3 regions of the Bacillus sp. YC2 genome follow, and region 3 is predicted to be linked to each of the others. Evidence: riboswitches for the same ligand, from Rfam matches in the RefSeq annotation. Region 3 holds a riboswitch; each other region holds the start of a gene.
What was found. Region 3 has a riboswitch for S-adenosylmethionine ahead of metE (5-methyltetrahydropteroyltriglutamate--homocysteine S-methyltransferase). Riboswitches for the same ligand answer to the same signal wherever they lie in the genome.
Positions count from the first base shown of each region.

Region 1: linked by a shared signal. The riboswitch ahead of KY305_RS07145 (bifunctional homocysteine S-methyltransferase/methylenetetrahydrofolate reductase) and the one ahead of metE (5-methyltetrahydropteroyltriglutamate--homocysteine S-methyltransferase) in region 3 are both predicted to bind S-adenosylmethionine.
Region 2: linked by a shared signal. The riboswitch ahead of metN (methionine ABC transporter ATP-binding protein MetN) and the one ahead of metE (5-methyltetrahydropteroyltriglutamate--homocysteine S-methyltransferase) in region 3 are both predicted to bind S-adenosylmethionine.

Region 1 covers NZ_JAHXDO010000003.1:80,564-85,587, forward strand. The annotation lists gene KY305_RS07125 (methyl-accepting chemotaxis protein) at 1-914, opposite strand, end outside; gene KY305_RS07130 (BMP family lipoprotein) at 917-1,891, opposite strand; gene KY305_RS07135 (CvfB family protein) at 2,068-2,964, opposite strand; gene KY305_RS07140 (YajQ family cyclic di-GMP-binding protein) at 3,064-3,555, shown strand; SAM riboswitch class I at 3,656-3,779, shown strand; gene KY305_RS07145 (bifunctional homocysteine S-methyltransferase/methylenetetrahydrofolate reductase) at 3,870-5,024, shown strand, end outside.
Region 2 covers NZ_JAHXDO010000001.1:169,015-174,038, reverse strand. The annotation lists gene KY305_RS00870 (toprim domain-containing protein) at 1-61, shown strand, start outside; gene KY305_RS00865 (thioredoxin family protein) at 74-394, shown strand; gene KY305_RS00860 (SCP2 sterol-binding domain-containing protein) at 490-840, shown strand; SAM riboswitch class I at 954-1,060, shown strand; gene metN (methionine ABC transporter ATP-binding protein MetN) at 1,166-2,191, shown strand; gene KY305_RS00850 (methionine ABC transporter permease) at 2,184-2,852, shown strand; gene metQ (methionine ABC transporter substrate-binding lipoprotein MetQ) at 2,866-3,684, shown strand; gene KY305_RS00840 (carboxymuconolactone decarboxylase family protein) at 3,784-4,155, shown strand; gene KY305_RS00835 (YuzK family famiily protein) at 4,348-4,500, shown strand; gene sufC (Fe-S cluster assembly ATPase SufC) at 4,677-5,024, shown strand, end outside.
Region 3 covers NZ_JAHXDO010000008.1:109,819-114,842, forward strand. The annotation lists gene KY305_RS14085 (histidine phosphatase family protein) at 1-335, shown strand, start outside; gene metE (5-methyltetrahydropteroyltriglutamate--homocysteine S-methyltransferase) at 376-2,664, opposite strand; SAM riboswitch class I at 2,746-2,900, opposite strand; gene KY305_RS14095 (S8 family peptidase) at 3,040-3,999, opposite strand; gene KY305_RS14100 (STAS domain-containing protein) at 4,219-5,024, shown strand, end outside.

The DNA of each region.
Region 1 (5,024 bases), on a different contig from region 3:
TGCTCATCCATTTTTTCAATAAATAATACCGCATGCTGCAAGTCTTCTGAAATGGTTTGTGAGCCTTTTGCCATTTCTTCCGTTGATACGGACACCTGCTCGGCCATTTCCGTGAGTGTCTGGTTTTCTTTCGTCAGGCCTTCTGCAAATGTTTCCACTTCGCGGCCGACCTCTCCGATCGCCTTGATTAAGGTGCGGAGCTGTTCTGTCATGATTCCGAATGAATCATTCAGCTCTTTCAGCTCGTCTTTGCCTTTGTAATCCAGTTTTTCAACGGCCAGATTTCCGCCTGCGATCTGCCGGGCGTTTTCGGCCATCCGGCGGATCGGCCCGGCAATTTTCTTCGTCAGCCTGATGGATGACAGCACGGTGACGGTAAGGAGCACGATCGTTAACGCCGCTGCGCTGTATACGATAAATTGAATTTGATCGGCCGTTTGTTTCTGCATCTGTACATAACGGCTGCGGCTTTCGAGATTGAGCATGTAAATGTCATTCAGCAGGCCGTTAATACGGGCGGCTGTCCTTGTCGCTTCGGCCGGACTCTTTGTATTAAGGGCCGCAATCGCCTCCGTCTGCCATGTTTCATATTTTTTGGCGAGCTTGTCATAGGCGGCTTTTCCCGCCGGGTCAGTCATTGATTTTTGAAGCGCGTTCAGCCGGCTGGAGCTGTTTTTCATATAGGTGCGGACGCTCTCTTTCTGAGCATCGGCGAGCGTGTAGGAATAGCTTGTGATGCTTTCTTTCAAAGTATTGAGTTCTGCCTTTGCCGCTTGGACGCTTAACAGCGCTTCAACCTCATCTTCATTTGAAGCTTGAATCTTCATCATGTTTATAATCGTAAAACCGATGACTGCGGCAAAGCATATCATTGTCACGGCCGCATTAACGAGAAGTCTGGTCCGTAATGTCACGTTCATTCCCCTCCCTTTTCGATCAGCTTGCTTTTCATATCAGCGATTTTTTTTGTCAGCTTATCTGAATTCTTCACGATTCTGATCTGGGCTAAATCCATGCCATTTTCTTTTAATCCGTAAACGATTTGGCCGCTTTTGATTCGCTTTCCGTCTTTTAAATCTTTGGCCAGCTCATAAATCACATGGTCGACGTTTTTCACTAAAGAGGAGATAACGGCGTGTTCAGCAGTGTAATACTGGTCGCTGTCCGCACCTATCGCGTATTTCTTTTCGGCTTCAGCTTCCTTCAGCGCCCCTACACCCGTAAAACCGGCCGCCGCAAACAGAACATCGGCCTTTTGATCAATCATTCGTTTGGCGATCTGCTGCCCAAGCTTGTCATTATCAAATGATCCGCTGATTTCAGACAGGACATGGATATTTGGTTTGATTGATTTCGCTCCTTCCAAATAACCTTTTTTAAACCGTTTAATGACGTCGGCATCTGAGCCGCCGATAAAACCGATCGTGCCGTTTTTTGTTGTCATGGCCGCCAGCGCTCCGGCTAAATAGCTTCCCTCATCCTCTTTAAAGGTAACGGAGGTGACATTTTTCAATTCGGACACTGAATCAATCAGCACAAACTGCTGGTTCGGATATTTTTTGGCGACCTTCTCTAAATCTGGCTGCATGCTGTAGCCAAGCCCCACAACAAGATCATTTCCTTCTTTTACAAGCTGGGTCAGTCCTTTTTCATATGTACCGGTATCCTTTATTTCTCTGTAGTCAAATGTGATGCCGAGCTCGTCTCTTGCTTTCATTAAGCCTTGAAAACCGGAATCATTAAAGGACTGGTCGCCAAGCCCATTGTCCGTCAGCATCATGCCGATTTTTTTCGTCGTGCGCCCGGCCGTTTCGTCTGTTTGGCTGTTTGCACATCCGGCTGCTCCGAGTGCGATCAGCAGAACAGCCGCAAATATCACGAGTTTTTTCATTGAAAATCTCCTTTACGGTTTTTTCTATATATCGGTCTGCATGTCAGGATATTTTATTTCAATAAAATATTTATTTTTATCGAAAACAAACATGAGGAGAAAGATAATCAGGGATATTGTGGTTTTAGAGGAAATAAAAAACACCGGTGGTATCCACCGGTGTTTTTGCAGAAAATTTATTGTTTTTCGTACGTCCAGCCGTCCTCCTGATAAACTTTGCCGTTTTTCATCAGATGGCCGAGCGCCCGTTTAAAGGCGGCTTTGCTTAAATTGAACCGCTCGCGGATATCGTCAGGATGGCTTTTGTCTCCGTAAGGCATGGCGCCGTTTCTCGATCTTAAATATGTCAGAATCTCTTCCGCGTCAACGGAAAGAGCGTCCTGCTTTCTCGGGAGAAGCGACATATTGACTGAACCGTCTTCCTTCACCTGAATGACACGTCCCGTCACACGGCTGCCGAGTCTCGGTTCTTCCTTTCTTTCAGAAGGATGAATAAACCCGCGGATTCCTTCATCAGTAATAATGAACGAGCCGGAAGCGATCAGCCTGTACACTGTGCCTGTCAGTTCTTTATTCATCATCTCTTCGTCTGCATCCGAAAATAATTCGCTGATGATGTCCTCCGGCGCCGGTTTGGCAAACATGCGTCCTCGGTTTGTCACCTTCAGCATGCAATACAGCCTGTCGCCTTTTTGCGGCCAGACGGATTCATACGGAGGAAGATGCTCTGTCGCTACGAGCGCGTCTTTTGAGAGGCCGACGTCGACGAATACGCCCATATCCTCCACCTTATCCGTCACTTCCACCCATCCGTAGTCATAAAAGCTGATAAGCGGCTTTTTCATCGTCGCGGCGAGCCTTTCCTGTGGGTCGACGTAAATAAACACCTCCACTTCGTCTTTATCTTCAATGTCCTCTGTGATTTCGCTGTTATGTAAAAGAACCGTATCCTCGCCGTCCGTTAAAAAATACCCGAAATCGGTTTGGTGATCTATACTCAACGTGAGCTGCTGCCCTGGTCTCATGTTATCGTCCTTCCTGCCTTCGCCCATATAGGCTGTTGTTTTTCTCATTTTTTCCAACAAACACAAATTCATGCTTTATGCTGTTGGACATTTCTCCTTATTCTACTATAATCAACACATAAGTGAAATGTTATAGGAGGTTTTCATATGGCAAAAGAAAGTTCTTTTGATATTGTATCCAAAGTTGAATTTCCCGAGGTGCAAAACGCGATTCAAATGACGCTGAAGGAAATCGGCACCCGCTATGACTTTAAAGGGTCTAAAAGTGACGTGACATTAGAAAAAGAAGAACTTGTGCTGATTTCTGATGACGAATTTAAATTAAACCAGCTTAAAGACGTGCTTAGCGGCAAGCTGATTAAACGCGAGGTTCCGACGAAAAACATCGAATACGGCAAAATCGAAAATGCCTCAGGGGGCACGGTGCGCCAGCGCGCGAAGCTTGTGCAGGGCATTGATAAAGACAACGCGAAAAAAATCAATGCCGTGATCAAAAACTCCGGCTTGAAGGTAAAATCACAAATACAGGATGACCAAGTGCGCGTGACCGGAAAAAACAAAGATGATTTGCAGCAGATTATATCAGCTGTCCGCGGGGCAGACCTGCCGATTGATGTTCAATTTATTAATTTTAGATAAATTGTGTGATTCCTATTGATTATTGTCTCTATTTTCGGTAAATTTGGAGAAAGGGATTTTCGGAGTTAACATTTGGAAACCCATGACAATTAAATGAACGTTCTTATCAAGAGAAGCCGAGGGACTGGCCCGACGACGCTTCAGCAACCGGTGTAATGGTTTATTAAAACCATGACCAAGGTGCTAAATCCAGCAAGCTTACAAAACAGCTTGGAAGATAAGAAGAGAGACAAATGATCAAAAAGTCTTCTTCTTAAGAAGACTTTTTTTATTTCTCTTTTTTCCTTGCTGAATGTGAATAAGGGAGGCAAATAATGGGACTATTAGAAGATTTGCAGCATCGGATTTTAATCGGCGACGGAGCGATGGGAACTCTGCTTTATTCCTATGGCATTGACAGGTGCTTTGAGGAGCTGAATGTGTCAAAGCCTGAGGAAATCAAACGGATACATAAGGCTTACGTGGAGGCAGGCGCAGACATTATTCAAACGAACACGTACGGGGCGAATTACATTAAGCTGTCAAGATACGGACTGGAAGATGAGACGAAAAAAATTAACCAGGAGGCGGTCAAAATCGCGCGTGCCTCCTCAGACGGCGCCTATGTGCTGGGAACGATGGGCGGCATCCGCACCTTTAACAAAAACGCCTACAGCCTTGAAGAAATCAAACGCAGCTTTCGGGAGCAGCTGTATCTCTTACTGCACGAAGAGCCGGACGGCCTTCTGTTAGAAACCTATTATGATTTAGAGGAGGCGCGTGAAGTATTAAAGATCGCGAGAAAGGAAACGGAACTCCCGATCATGCTCAATGTATCGATGCACGAGCAAGGTGTGCTTCAGGACGGCACGCCGCTTGGGGAAGCGCTCAGGTCGATTGCTGACATCGGCGCTGATATAACGGGCATTAACTGCCGTCTCGGCCCGTATCACATGATTGAAGCGCTCACCGAAGTGCCGATTTTCCGCGACGCTTATTTATCCGTCTACCCGAACAGCAGTCTTCCGTCTCTTGAAGAAGGCCGGCTTGTTTATGAAACAGACAACACTTATTTCCGTGAGAGCGCCGTTGAATTCCGCAAGCAGGGCGCGCGGATTATCGGCGGCTGCTGCGGTACGACGCCAAACCATATCCGGGCAATGGCGGAAGCGGTCCGCGGGCTTCTTCCCGTCACGGAAAAAGAGGTGAAAATCAGACGGGAAGAAGAGGTAATCACTGTCCGGGATGAACGGGCCGAACCGGGATTAAATGAAATAGCCGCGAAAAAACGTTCGATTATTGTGGAGCTTGACCCGCCAAAGAAATTGAATTTTGACAAATTTCTGCAAGCGGCAGCTGAATTAAAGGAAACCGGAATTGAGGCGCTGACGCTCGCCGACAATTCACTCGCGACGCCCCGGATCAGCAATGCCGCCTGCGGGTCTTTATTAAAGGAGCGGCTTGATATTCGTTCTCTCGTCCATATCACA
Region 2 (5,024 bases), on a different contig from region 3:
ATCGGTGCTCCTCGGCGCCGGCCTGAATGTGGACCCCGTATTTTTAAAAAGAAAGACCTGAGGTGGTAATCAAATGAAAGAACTCCAAGAAAATGAACTTGAATCAATTGAAGATGATGTGTATCTCCTGTACTTGTACACCCCATTTTGCGGCACGTGCCAGCTGGCTTCCAAAATGCTTTCTGTCGCGGAGGAAATGCTGCCCGGCGTCGCCTTCTATAAAAACAACGTGAATTATTCCCCCGTCTTCGCTAAAGCCTATCAGATTGAGAGTGTCCCGTGCTTTTTGCTGTTTAAAGACGGAAAGCTTGTTGAGAAAGGATATGCATTCCGCTCCGTTTCCTATTTATACGAGCTGATTAAACAAAAAACATCTCAAACGTCTCCTATGTGACATTTTTTATAGGAAAATGTCGTCCGTTTTATAAAGGGTTCTCCCCGTTAAAAGAGAACTTTGTATGTATGGCCAATAAACGGGAGGTTATACGAGTGGAGAAAATAGAAGTTTTAGAGAATGACGGACAGCATCTGTTTTTGAAACCCCTATTACATACCTCAACGCTGCTGATTACGTTCCAAGGTGAAACAGAAGCTTTAACGGTCTCAATAAACGGGCAGGGAGAAATGAGAAAAACCGCTGTTTCAGCAGAAGAGTCTAACTTGACCTTTTACGGAAACCAAACAGAAATCATTCATTTGCTGCACGGCAACATTTCCCTGCAAAAGCTCATTCAAAGCGGAAGATTGAAAGTAAAAGGATCATTCAGAGCCCTGTTGAAACTGGAAGCCATTCTGTGGCTGACAAACGGATTTTTTCAAACAATCAGCAAAAGGCCTTAAAACCTGCCAATCTACTATGTGAAAATAACTACCATTATTTATTTTATTGACTTTTTATCATTCGCCATGCTATCCTACATTAAGAATTTCCGGACGAAAAGACGATATGTTTTCTCTTATCAAGAGAGGTGGAGGGAAGTGCCCTATGAAGCCCGGCAACCGTCAACTATGTTGAAATGGTGCCAATTCACTCGAAGCGATCTGCTTTGGAAGATGAGAGAAAGGCCTTTTTCAATAAGCCTTTCTGCTCAATTGTGCAGAAAGGCTTTTCTTTTGCGGAGAATTCCGGAAGATTTCTTAGAATAGTGTAAGGCAGGTGATTGCTTTGATCCATCTTCAAAATGTTTCAAAAATTTACAAAGCGAAACATGGGGATGTCAATGCTGTCCAAGATGTCAACCTCGATATCAAAAAGGGCGAAATTTTTGGAATTATAGGATATAGCGGAGCTGGTAAAAGTTCCTTAATCCGTCTTCTGAACGGTCTTGAAAAACCGACTTCAGGAACCGTGGAAGTCGCGGGGACGGAATTAAATAAAGTAAGCAGCCGCGGTTTAAGAAAAGCGCGCCAGGAAATCAGCATGATTTTTCAGCACTTTAATCTTCTTTGGTCGCGCACCGTTCGGGATAATATTATGTTTCCGCTGGAAATTGCCGGCGTGAAAAAAAGAGAACGGATTCGCCGTGCTGATGAACTGATTAAACTGGTCGGATTAGAAGGAAAGGAAAAATCGTATCCTTCCCAGCTGAGCGGCGGTCAAAAGCAGCGTGTCGGAATCGCGAGAGCGCTCGCCAATAATCCGAAGGTCCTTCTTTGTGACGAAGCGACGTCAGCGCTTGACCCGCAGACGACAGATTCAATTTTAGATCTTTTATCCGATATAAATGAAAGACTCGGTTTGACGATTGTGCTTATTACCCATGAAATGCACGTCATCCGTAAAATCTGCAACAGAGTCGCCGTCATGGAAAACGGAAAAGTCGTCGAAGAAGGCGAAGTGCTTCAAGTCTTCAGAAATCCGCGTGAACAGATGACAAAGCGTTTCGTTCAGCAGGTCACCGAGCCTGAGGAAACGAAAGAAACCATTCAGCATCTGCTTCAGGAAACGGCGACAGGAAAAACGATTCAGCTTTCGTTTGTCGGGCAGGCTGCAGAACAGCCTCTCATCACTGAGATGATCAGAAACTTCGATGTGGATGTCAACATTCTGCAAGGTAAGATTTCACAGACGAAGGACGGGGCGTACGGTTCTTTATTCATCCACATTGACGGACAGGAAAAAGAAGTAGAAAATGTGATCCGGTTCATTAAAGACAAACAGGTAGAAGCAGAGGTGATCACAAATGTTTGAAAAATGGTTTCCGAACGTTGATGTAAGTGAACTGTGGACCGCAACTTATGAAACCCTCTATATGACGATTATCGCTTTACTCTTTTCTTTCGTCATCGGGGCTGTCCTCGGCCTTCTGCTCTTTTTAACAGGCAAGGGAAGCTTATGGCAGAATAAAGCGATTAACAGTGTGATTGCGGCAGTGGTTAACGTATTCCGGTCTATTCCGTTTCTTATTTTAATTATTCTGCTCCTCGGTTTTACTAAGTTTTTGGTCGGATCGATTTTAGGTCCGAATGCGGCTTTGCCCGCTTTGATTATCGGCTCTGCGCCGTTTTATGCCCGCCTTGCGGAAATCGCGCTCCGGGAAGTTGATAAAGGTGTCATCGAAGCTGCCAGATCAATGGGAGCGAAGACATCGACGATCATTTTTAAAGTATTGATTCCTGAATCAATGCCTGCGTTAATCTCAGGCATCACCGTTACAGCCATCGCCCTGATCGGTTCGACCGCTATTGCCGGAGCCATCGGTTCAGGCGGACTCGGAAACCTTGCATATGTCGAAGGGTACCAGTCAAATAATACGGATGTAACGTTTGTGGCAACGGTATTTATTCTCATCATCGTCTTTATCATTCAGATTATCGGTGATGTCATCACAAATATAATAGACAAAAGATAAGGGAGGATTTACATTGAAAAAGATTGTGTTAAGTGCGTTGCTGCTTGTTTTTGCAGGAGTTTTGGCTGCCTGCGGATCGAGTGCGGGCTCAAATAAAAAGGAAATTGTTGTTGCCGCGACAAAAACACCGCATGCTGAAATTTTAAAAGAAGCGGAGCCGTTATTGAAGAAAAAAGGCTATACATTAAAAGTCAAAGTGCTGAACGATTACAAAATGTACAACAAAGCATTAGCTGATAAAGAAGTGGATGCAAACTACTTCCAGCATGTTCCTTACCTTGAGCAGGAAATGAAAGAAAATAAAGATTACAAACTCGTTAACGCCGGCGCAGTTCATCTTGAGCCGTTCGGTATTTACACGAAAAAATATAAATCATTGAAAGACCTGCCAAACGGCGCGACAATCATCCTGACAAATAACGTCGCTGAACAAGGCCGTATGCTGGCAATGCTTCAAAAAGCCGGACTGATCACATTAGATCCGAAAGTAAAAACAGTTGACGCAACAACGAAAAACATCACAAAAAATCCGAAAAACCTGACGTTCAAAAAAATCGCGCCGGAATTAACGGCAAAAGCATATAACGAAGAAGAAGGCGACGCGGTCTTCATCAACGTCAACTATGCGATCCAAAACAAATTAAACCCGTTAAAAGACGCGATTGAAGTAGAATCAACGAAAAACAACCCATACGCAAACATTATCGCCGTGCGCAAAGGTGAAGAAGATTCAGCAAAAATCAAAGCGCTTATGGAAGTTCTTCACTCTAAAAAAATTAAAGACTTCATTGAGAAAAAATACGACGGAGCCGTGCTCCCCGTATCTGAATAAAGACGAAAACCCCGGATGAACAATCCGGGGTTTTTTTGGGTATTAATCGCGGAACTGTTCATAATAAAGAAGAATGTTACCGAATGGAGGGATTATGAGTTGAATCAATATCATAACAACGGCGGAAGCGTACATGACGCATTAAAACAATACAAAGAGGGGTTAGGCGTATTTGAACAAAAAATGCCGATGATGGGCCGGAAGTTTAATGAATTTACTGAGCAGTGCTTCTCAGCGGATTCTTTGACAGAAAAAGAAAAGCAATTAATCGCTCTCGGCATCAGTATTAACGCCCAAGATGAATTTTGTATGATTTATCATACGAAAGGATGCATGGACCAAGGCGCGACAGAAGAAAATATCCTTGAAGTTGTAAGCGTCGCTGCAGCCTTCGGCGGAGGGGCCGCTCTCAGCCAGGGCGTAACCCTCGTGCAGCAGTGCATTCAGGAATTCGGAAATACCGCGCATTAGAAGGAGCAAATGTTTGAATGCTTCCCATAGACGCAGCTCGCAGGCCGCATCCGGCATATCCGAAAGTATTCAGGGGCACACTCTCTTTGGCTGCCGCAATGAATCATTGTTACAATGGAAACAAATAGATGAAGGGATTGATTCATTATCTGCACCAGCCAGGACAGACTGGACCTTGACTATACGTCGGAAATGGAAAAAGCGATGCAGCAGTCATACGGCATCGGCTATGAAGAATACGGACGGCGTCTTTCAAAAAGGATGGAAGTCGAACGGCAGAGGGAGCGGGAATATCAAAAAAGCAAGCTCCTCGCAGCGCAGTTTAATGAGAAAATCGGTCTGTAAAAAAGGGTGGGATTCCACCCTTTTTCTGTTTCAAACAGCTTTAATTACGTTAAGATCTTTGATAAACTTTAGAAATGTTCCGGGTAATATAAAAAGTTGTATTTACATTTCATTTGTTATAAAATTAGAATGAGAATAAATTGAGAATAATGATTATATATTTTGGAGGTATAGATATGGCTGCTTCAACATTAACGATCAAGGATCTTCACGTTGAAATCGAAGGGAAAGAGATTTTAAAAGGTGTAAACCTTGAAATAAAAGGCGGCGAGTTCCACGCTGTCATGGGACCGAACGGTACCGGTAAATCCACGCTTTCAGCTGCGATTATGGGGCACCCTAAATACGAGGTCACAAAAGGAAGCATCACGCTTGACGGCAAAGACGTATTGGAAATGGAAGTAGACGAGCGCGCGCAAGCCGGCTTGTTCCTTGCAATGCAATATCCGAGCGAAATCAGCGGTGTGACAAATGCCGACTTCCTTCGTTCAGCGATTAACGCACGCCGTGAAGAAGGCGATGAA
Region 3 (5,024 bases):
AAGCAGACCCCGAGCGGCTGCGTGCTTATTTTCATCAGCCTGCCGCATATGAGCCTTCGGCGGGGGAAAGCTTTGCCGAACTTGAAACGAGAGCCAAGGAGGCGCTTCACATGTTAACGCGGCGCCATGCATCCGGGCATATCCTTGTCGTCTCTCATTCTGTCTTTATCTTAATGGTTTTGAACATCGTGAAACAGCGGGAGCTTTCCGAACTTTGGAACTCTTCCTATATTCATGATACATCTCTGACTGTACTGGCAGTTGACGAAAACGGGAACATCACCATTGAAAAAGAAGGGGACGGCTCACACCGTGATATGATCGATTCATTATAATAGAAAAAACCATCCGCCTGAAAACGGATGGTTTTTTTCGTCATACAAGCTGAGCTTGCTTCTTTCTGGCCTGCTTCGCCGCATCCACCATATTTTTTAAAGCTGCAACGGTTTCTTCCTGCTGTCTTGTTTTAAGCCCGCAGTCCGGGTTCACCCAGAAACGGTCAGTCGGACACACTGCAAGCGCGTCATCGATAATTTGATAGATTTCTTCAGTAGCCGGAACACGCGGGCTGTGAATATCATATACGCCGAGCCCGAGGCCTTTTACGTAAGGGTGTTCTTTTAAGTATTCTAAAAATCCTCCATGGCTTCTGCTGTGTTCGATCGTAATTACATCTGCGTCAAGGTCATTAATCGTATCAACGATATCTTCAAAGTTGCTGTAACACATATGTGTATGGATTTGCGTTTCATTTTTCACAGAAGACGTCGTTAATCTGAATGCTTCTGCAGCCCATGTTAAATATTCATCCCAATCCTGCGTTTTTAACGGAAGCCCTTCCCGAAGCGCAGGTTCATCCACTTGGATAATCTGAATGCCGGCATCCTCAAGCGCTTTTACTTCTTTTCTGAGGGCGAGGCCGATTTGGAAGGCGATTTCTTTTCTGGAAATATCCACACGCGGGAATGACCAGTTTAAAATGGTAACAGGGCCCGTCAGCATGCCTTTCAGATGTTTTTCTGTCAGCGATTGGGCGTAAACCGTATCCTTTACAGTCATCGGTTCGATAAATTCGACATCTCCGAAAATGACCGGCGGACGGACGCAGCGTGAACCGTAAGATTGCACCCAAGCATATTTTGTAAAGGCGAAACCGGCGAGTTTTTCACCGAAATATTCAACCATGTCCGTCCGTTCGAATTCTCCGTGAACGAGTACGTCGAGGCCGATTTCTTCCTGGATGTCAATCCAGCGTTTTGTTTCTGCATTAATAAATGCTTGGTACTGTTCATCAGTCCACTCTTTTTTCCGCCATTTTTGACGTGCGCTGCGCACTTCAGCAGACTGCGGGAAGCTCCCGATCGTCGTCGTCGGCAGAAGGGGAAGGCCGAGCGATTCATTCTGAAGTGCGAGACGCTCTTCAAACGGCACAGGACGGGAAAAATCTCGTTCTGTCAATTGATTAAGCTCATCTTTTTGATCGGAGTTTGCTCCTGTAGCGAAAGTTTTCAAAGCATCCAGAGCGGCTTTGGATTGCTCAATCTGTTCGCTGATCGCGGCTTTTCCGGACAGAAGCCCTTTCTTCAAGACATCAAGTTCAGCTAATTTTTCTTTTGCGTATGACAGTCCGTTCAGCAAATCCTTTTCCAGGTGCTCGTCAGGATGTTTCGCTACCGGGACGTGCAGCAGACTGCTGGAAGGCTGAATCCACAACTCTTCAATATCTGCGTGCTCGAGAATGTCTAAAACCGCATCAAGGCGTTCCTCAGCATCGATCTTCCAAATGTTGCGTCCGTCGATCACACCTGCTGCCAGCACTTTATCTTTCGGGAAGCCGTGCGATTTCAGCTGTTCAAGGTTTCTGCCTTTATCATGCACGAAATCAAGCCCGATGCCTTGTACCGGATAAGAAATCAGTTCTTCGTAAGCATCAACGGAATCAAAATACGTTTGTAAAAGAACATTCAAGCCTGACAGCTCTTTTGTGATTTCTTCATAGAGTTCTTTTGCGGCGCGGACATCCTCAGAAGAAGCTGTCACGAGCGCAGGCTCATCAATTTGAACCCATTTGACGCCTTCTGCTTCAAGCTCTTTCAAAAGCTGGACGTAAAGAGGGACGAGGCGTTTTTGAATGGCTTTCGCTTCTGATTGTTCATAGCCTTTGGCAAGCGTGACAAATGTGAACGGGCCGACGATAACAGGTTTTGTTTCCGCTCCGAATTCTTCTTTGATCCGGCGGTAATCGTCAAGCTGCTTGTTTCTTGTTAAGCGGAATTCCAGGCTTTCGTCATATTCAGGAACGATGTAATGGTAGTTGGTATTAAACCATTTTGTCATTTCACTAGAAACGGCATCTTTTGCGCCGCGGGCAATGGCGAAATATGTATCAACGGGATCGGTAATGCTGCGGAACCTTTTCGGAATCCAGTTAAAGCTGACGGCTGTATCAAGTACGTGGTCATAATGGGTGAAATCAGACACCGGCACAATATCGATATGCTGATCAAGCTGTGTTTTGACCGCGGATAAAAATAATCCGTCAAGTTCCTTAAGGAATGTTTCTTTGTCGGTATTTCCTTTCCAATACGCCTCAAGCGCTTTTTTCCATTCTCTGTTCAAGCCGATTCTCGGAAAGCCCAGATTCGAAGTTTTAATTGTTGTCATTATGTCTCCTCCTTTAGTGAGATGTAACAAAAAAGCCTCTTTCTCATGAGAGAAAGAGGCTTTAACATCAAAAGTCAGCCTCTCTTATCTCTCAGATCACGTCTGATGGAATTAGCACCGTGCCTTAAGAGACAATCGTCTCGGCGCAAAAATCACGCGCCCCATTTCACAATGGTATTACGGTCGGTTGCTGTTGGGGTCAAAAGGCCAATCCCTCGCCCAACTCTCGATAAGAGAAATTATTTTAATTTTTTTGAAAAGTTACATCATTTGTTGGTTATCTTAACAGCTTATGAAGATCGCTGTCAATAGAAAATCTCATATTTTAAAAACTGAATATCTGACAAATGAAGATAACATTATATGAAAAAAATATTATAGAGACAGCAGCTGTGACTGTTCGGCTTTTTCCATCAGCACGTCAGGCGCGTCTAAATAAATAAATCCGTTCCCCGCTAATGTTTTGGCAATATTAAGCGGAAGCGTCCGGCGTACAAGCTGGGCATAAACTTCAGCCTCAGACAGCGTTCGCTGAAAAGCATCTTGTTCAAGCCCTTTAATCAAGGCGAGCGCTCCGCTCACATGCGGGGCTGCCATTGAAGTGCCCGTCAGCTTTCCGTATTTATGATTAGGGAGGGTGGAGAGAATATTTTCTCCTGGAGCGACAAGGTCAATTTCTTTATTTGCGTTTGAAAATTCAGACGATTCTCGAGCTACGGAAACCGATCCGACTGCAATGACTTCGTTGTAAGCAGCGGGATAAGAAAGCTCTTCTGTCCGCTCGTCTCCGTCACCTTCATTTCCTGCTGCGCAGACGACCAGTACGCCGTTTTTCACGGCATTTGTGACGGCTTCTTTCAGCTCCGGCACATCGCTCGGTCCGCCGAGTGACATGGAAATAATATCAGCCTTTTGTTCAACCGCATAATTAATGCCGTTAATAATCCATTCATATTTTCCGCTGCCGTTTTGACCGCCGAGCACCTTGACGATTAACAGGCTTGCCTCTGGCGCAACCCCGGAAATTCCGCCGTTTGCATCATTAGCAGCAATCGTTCCGGAAACATGGGTGCCGTGTCCGTTATAATCGGAAATCGCATCCTCTTTGCCTCCGTCATCATCTGTAAAATTTTTACCGCCGATAATCCGATCTTTTAAATCGGGGTGGTTCGTGTCGCAGCCTGTATCAAGAACCGCGATTTTAATATCTTTGCCTTTAAACCCTTTTGCCCACAATTCTGGCGCCTTAATCACTTTAATACCCTCAGGAAGCTCGTTCACATCCATCATCTGCTCATTCGTGACATACGGGATCAAGCGCATTTCACCATTCATAAAAAAGCCCTCCTTTTTTATGTTTGCAAGTGGATACAAGGGTGTTGCTACTATTTTATGGCAGGGACCGCTGCTTGGAAAGAGTCATTTGAAGCATTTTGACAAATCAGGCGCAAACCATTGCACTAATTATTTTCAAATAAATGGATAGATTAACAGCTTTCACTGTGAATCGGCACCCGCTGACGCTATAATTGGAAATGGGAAAGGAGAAGAGGTATGAAACTAAATGAAGCATTATACGAATATTTTTCAGGACAGGTTGATCAAATTGCAAAAGATTGGATCGACACAATGGAAGAAACAGACCCCAATTCGATCTATTCCTTGACGAATCCGGTTATGACAGAAGAACTGCTTGAGCAGGATAAAGAATTTTACCGGCATATTAATAACATGTATATCAAACCGGAAAAGGAATTTTTGGAAGAGTTCGAACGGTGGGTGATCGAGCTTGCGAAGGACCAGAAGCATTTAGACACACCCGTTCAATATGTGGTCCGTGAATTTATGAGAAACCGGACGCTGTACAAAAGCTATTACGATGCGTTTGCCGATTCTCACGAGTCTTTGTTTGCACGGGGAGAAAGGAAGAAATGGGAGGATTTAATCGTTCAAGTATTTGATTTTACCATTTATACGTTTGTTGATCATGCCGAGCATAATTCGAAAATGCAGCTGAACGCGCAGCGGGAAATGATATTAGAATTAAGCTCGCCGGTCATCACACTCAGCAAACGCACGGCCCTTTTGCCCCTTGTCGGCGATATCGACACTGAGCGGGCTAAATTTATTCTTGAAAACACGTTGAGCACCTGTGCAGACAGGCGTGTCGAGCATTTGTTAATCGACTTGTCGGGCGTGGTGGTCGTGGATACGATGGTGGCGCACCAAATCTTTAAATTGATTGAGGCGCTTAATTTGATCGGAGTCAAATCGACCTTATCCGGAATCAGGCCGGAAATCGCCCAAACGGCCGTTCAGCTCGGTATTAATTTCTCAAATATCACGATTAAGTCAAACTT